DNA from 2 places in the Lachnospira intestinalis genome. Region 2 is predicted to be linked to the other one. Evidence: predicted binding sites of a transcription regulator. Region 2 holds the regulator's gene; the other holds the start of a gene.
The links. Region 2 encodes Rex, which represses fermentation and respiration genes when NADH is low (regulators of the CRP and FNR family bind a similar motif). Its sites were predicted from a motif close to ATTGTTAANTANTTAACAAT; they were not measured.
Positions count from the first base shown of each region.

Region 1: WMO37_RS03345 (acyl-CoA carboxylase subunit beta) is a predicted target of Rex. The motif match lies at 1,059-1,078, and genes of this name have one in related genera.

Region 1 is NZ_JBBMFS010000002.1:241,768-244,239, forward strand. It holds gene WMO37_RS03335 (hypothetical protein) at 1-54, opposite strand, end outside; gene WMO37_RS03340 (thiamine diphosphokinase) at 308-961, shown strand; gene WMO37_RS03345 (acyl-CoA carboxylase subunit beta) at 1,122-2,472, shown strand, end outside.
Region 2 is NZ_JBBMFS010000001.1:175,527-177,998, forward strand. It holds gene WMO37_RS00715 (homocysteine S-methyltransferase family protein) at 1-531, shown strand, start outside; gene WMO37_RS00720 (redox-sensing transcriptional repressor Rex) at 745-1,386, shown strand; gene WMO37_RS00725 (hypothetical protein) at 1,414-2,019, shown strand; gene WMO37_RS00730 (NAD(P)H-hydrate dehydratase) at 2,087-2,472, shown strand, end outside.

The DNA of each region.
Region 1 (2,472 bases), on a different contig from region 2:
TTCAGCCTGCTCTTTCGGAAGATAAGCGACCGGTTCATAATGTTTGTTTTCCATAAAAATCTCCATTCTTATCTCAATCAGATTTTGGATTTTACTCCAAATTTTAGTATAAAACAAAAATGTGAAGAAAAAAAGAACTTGTACAAAGAACTTTAAAATTGTTATCATATAATAAGCACAGGCAATGCGACGTGCGGAGAAACTTTGAATTTTACGGACATGCGTGGCAAAGTCAGAAATATATAATAACGAATCATTACACAAAGCAGAACGGAAAGAGATGATTCGTGAGTGCAGAAAGGATAAAATGAAAATCATGGCAGAAAAGATTTTAATTATTACGGGCGGTACAGTAGATTATGAGTGGGCGAAAGACTGGCTTTCCGGAAAAATATATGATTACTGCATTGCGGCAGACAGCGGACTGGTACATGCGGATAAACTGGGAATCCGGGTGGATTACATTTTGGGGGATTACGATTCGGTTAATGAAAGGCTGCTTGATACCTATAAAAAAGATACGCAGACAGTGACATATCCGCCGGAAAAAAATTATACCGATACACATCTGGCGGTAATTACAGCGTTAAAACATCATCCGGCGGCGATTGATATTTTAGGGGCTACCGGAACACGCTATGACCACGCACTGACCAATATTTTTATCATGAAACAGGCATTGGAAGCAGGAACGGAGTGCTGCATTTATGATAAGTACAACAAAATTTATCTGTTAAACGGAAATAAAACGATAAAAAAGGCAGATCAGTACGGAAAATATATTTCATTTGTGCCGATGACAGAGGAAGTAGTTCTTACATTAAAAGGCTTGAAATATCCGCTGAACGGATACATTTTACGGCAGGGGTTAAGCATCTGCCAGAGCAATGAGATAAAAGAAGAAACTGCGGAAATTCTGATTGAAAAAGGGATTGTGGCGGCAATTGAGAGTAGAGATTAGGCTTGTGTCAGATGCTTTTTTTAAAGTATTATGCAATTTAAAAGGAATTGTCAGAATTGTAAATAAGATTCTACAAAAAGCTTGTTTTTTGGGAAATATTGTTATAAAATAGACAATAGATTGTTACATTATTACAAAAAGTATAGGAGGTCTTTAGAGAATGGGTAACACAACACAGGCGTCAGCAAGAGAACGCATTGAAGCAATTCTTGATGACAACAGTTTTGTTGAAATCGGAGCAGGTGTAAAAGCCAGAGCAACAGATTTTAACATGCAGGAAAAAGACACTCCGGCAGACGGTGTTATTACCGGATACGGAGTAATTAATGGAAGTCTTGTGTATGTATACAGCCAGAATCCGGCAGTTTTAGGCGGTTCAATCGGCGAAATGCATGCAAAGAAGATTACAGGACTTTACGATATGGCTATGAAGATGGGAGCGCCGGTTATTGGCCTGATAGATTGTGCAGGATTAAGACTTCAGGAAGCAACAGATGCTTTGAATGGTTTCGGAACAATTTACCGGAAGATGTCATTATGTTCCGGTCTTGTACCGCAGATTACGGCTGTTTATGGAAGCTGCGGCGGCGGTCTTGCAGTTCTTTCAGAACTTTCTGATTTTACATTTGTAGAAGAAAAGAACGGAAAGTTATTTGTGAACAGTCCGAATGCATTAGACGGCAACAATGATACCAAGTTAGACACAGCATCTGCTGCATTTCAGGCAGAAGCAGGTGTTGCAGATTTTACAGGTGATGAGGAAACAATTGCAAATGGCATCAGACAGCTTGTATCTCTTCTTCCGGCCAATAATGACGATGTAGCTTATGCAGACTGCGAAGATGATTTAAATAGAGCATGTGCGGATATGGAAGCAGAAGCAGCAGATGCAGTGCTTGCATTAACAGATATTGCAGATGACGGCTTATTTATGGAAGTAAAGTCTGAATTTGCAAAGAGTGTTGTAACAGGTCTGTTAAAGATTAACGGTACAACAGTCGGCGCCGTTGCCAACAGAACAGTCCGTTTTGATGACGAAGGCGAAGCAGCAGAAAAGTTTGAACCGGTACTGACCGTTGACGGTGCTGAAAAAGCTGCAGAATTTGTGAATTTCTGTGATGCATTTGAAATTCCGGTGCTGACCCTTACCAATGTAAAGGGCTTTGAAGCAACAGTTGATTCAGAAAAGAAGATTGCAAAGGCAGCAGCAAAGCTTACATATGCATTTGCAAATGCAACCGTACCAAAGGTTAATGTAATCATCGGCGAAGCTTACGGAAGTGCTTATGTGGCAATGAATTCCAAAGCAGTCGGTGCAGATATGACATACGCATGGCCGTCAGCAAGCATCGGTATGATGGATGCAGCCAGTGCAGTAAAGATTATGTATGCAGATGAGATTGATAAGGCAGAAGATGTCAACGCAAAGATTTCTGAAAAGGCAGCAGAATATGCACAGTTACAGTCCAGCGTAGAATCTGCAGCAGCAAGAGGTTATGTGGATACAATTA
Region 2 (2,472 bases):
GTAATTGTCAATGAAGTGCTGATTCCGGCACTGGATAAAATCGGCGAGGACTTTGAAAAGGGAACGCTGTTCCTGCCGCAGCTGATTATGGCAGCTTCCGTTGCACAGGCGGCGTTTGAAGTCATTCGTGAACATATGGTGCAGAGTAACGCCGCACCGGTCAGCAAAGGCAAAATCGTCATTGCAACTGTCAAAGGTGATATTCACGACATCGGTAAAAATATTGTAAAGGTTCTGCTTGAAAATTACGGTTATGACGTGATTGACCTCGGAAAAGACGTGGAATATCAGGCGGTCGTTGATGCAGTCCGTGAAAATGATGTCAAGCTGGTCGGACTTTCTGCCCTGATGACAACGACACTCGTTTCCATGAAAAAGACGATTGAACTGCTTCATGAAAATGAGCTGGATTGCAAAATTATGGTAGGCGGTGCGGTTCTGACACCGGAATATGCCAAAGAAATTCATGCCGACTTTTATGCAAAGGATGCCAAGGAATCCGTAGATATTGCAAAAAGAGTGCTGGGGTGATATAATAAAAAATATTATAATAATCACGGATTGTTTCGTGCTGCGCACTCTCACAATCCGGCCCGCTATTCGCATATCGTGGGATTTCATCCCACTTTTATGCTCATAGCGGGCGGGTCCCAAGGTCGTTCACCCACATATGAGCAAGCTCATGTGGGTTCAGATCTTTTGACCCTGGTATCCGAAGATACATTGAAAAGAAAGCATGGTGACATGAGTATGGAAGAAACAAAAAAGATATCAGCTGCGGTAATCAGACGTCTGCCACGATATTACAGATATCTGGGCGAACTGAATGAGAGCGGAGTACAGAGAATATCTTCAAAGGAATTAAGTGCAAAGATGAAAGTAACCGCTTCACAGATTCGTCAGGATTTAAACAATTTTGGCGGCTTTGGACAGCAGGGTTACGGTTATAATGTGAAGTATCTTTATGATGAAATTGCCAAAATTTTAGGAATTGACCGCCCGCATAATATGATTATTATCGGTGCGGGTAACTTAGGTCAGGCAATTGTCAATTATGAGGACTTTGAAAAACGTGGATTTGTGATTAAAGGAGTCTTTGATAACAATCCGGAGATGGAAGGAAAGACAATCCGTGGAATCCCGGTGATGATGATGGATGCCGTTTCTGATTTTATTAAGAGAAATGAAATCGAGATTGTAGCACTGACGATTCCCAAAAAAGCAGCAAAAGAAGTCGGTAAGCTGGTAGCAGATGCCGGAATTAAGGCAATCTGGAATTTTGCCCATACAGATTTGAATCTTCCGGATGAAGTCATTGTTGAAAATGTACATTTATCAGAAAGCTTGATGCGCCTTTCGTATACCATTGCAAATGAAGGACGGTAGAAAAGATTTACAAAGGGGGAATAGCGGATGGCACAGCTTACATATAAGGCAATGAAGGATAATGCGGCTTTGAAAAATCTGCCGATTTTAACGCTTGACCAACGGTGGTACAGACTTGTGCCGGAATCTGTAAAAACGGATGAAATCCGTTACTGGGAAAAACGTGTCAATGAACTGCTCAAAAAACAGGGGCAGGTCAACGAAGACCTGATTCAGGTAAAAAAGATTAGAAAAGGATTGTTCCGGGGCATTGTTAATCATATGAACCAGAATGACGAAGATCCGAAAAAGCAGAAAATTATGGATGAAAGCCAGCGGCTGATTTATGAAGCAAGAGATAAAATCTCCCAGCTAGAAGATGAATCGGACGAAGTGCCTAAAAAACTTCGCATAGCAAACATGCATCTTTTTTATGAAACAGTCAAAATGTGTTATGAAAAAATCAACCGCAACAATAAAGACCTGGAGCGGCTGGAAGCATGGATTGAAGACACGCGGATTAAACTTAAGAAAAATTTACTGGTCAAGCAGGACAAAGAGGATATGAACGAGCAGATGTATTCTTATATGCATGCGATTTTAGGTCCTGAAATCATGAGTGAATTAGACCGGTTGAATGAGAATGACGAATAGAAGAAAGCTGCTGTGCGGGAAGAAGTCCGTATGGCGGCTTTTTGTTTTACAGGGCAGGAGGGTGTTTATGAAGAAATTAATGAATGGTGCGCAGATGAAAATGATTGACACGTATTCGATTCAGGAGGTGGGGATTCCTTCACTGGTTTTGATGGAGCGGGCGGCACTTTGTGTGACGGAGGCGGTGCTTGAAAAGATTAAAAAGACGGATAAGGTGCTGTGCGTGTGCGGAAGCGGCAACAACGGTGCGGACGGCATGGCGGTGGCGCGCCAGCTGACAGAACGTGGAATTTCGGCAGAGGTGTATACGACAGCAGAGGAAGGAAAAGGAACAGAAGAGTTAAATCGGCAGTGTGCGATTTTGCAGAAACTGGGAATTGTGTTTGTGAACGACATTCCTGCCGGTGAATATAATTGTATTATAGATGCTGTTTTTGGCATCGGTTTATCAAG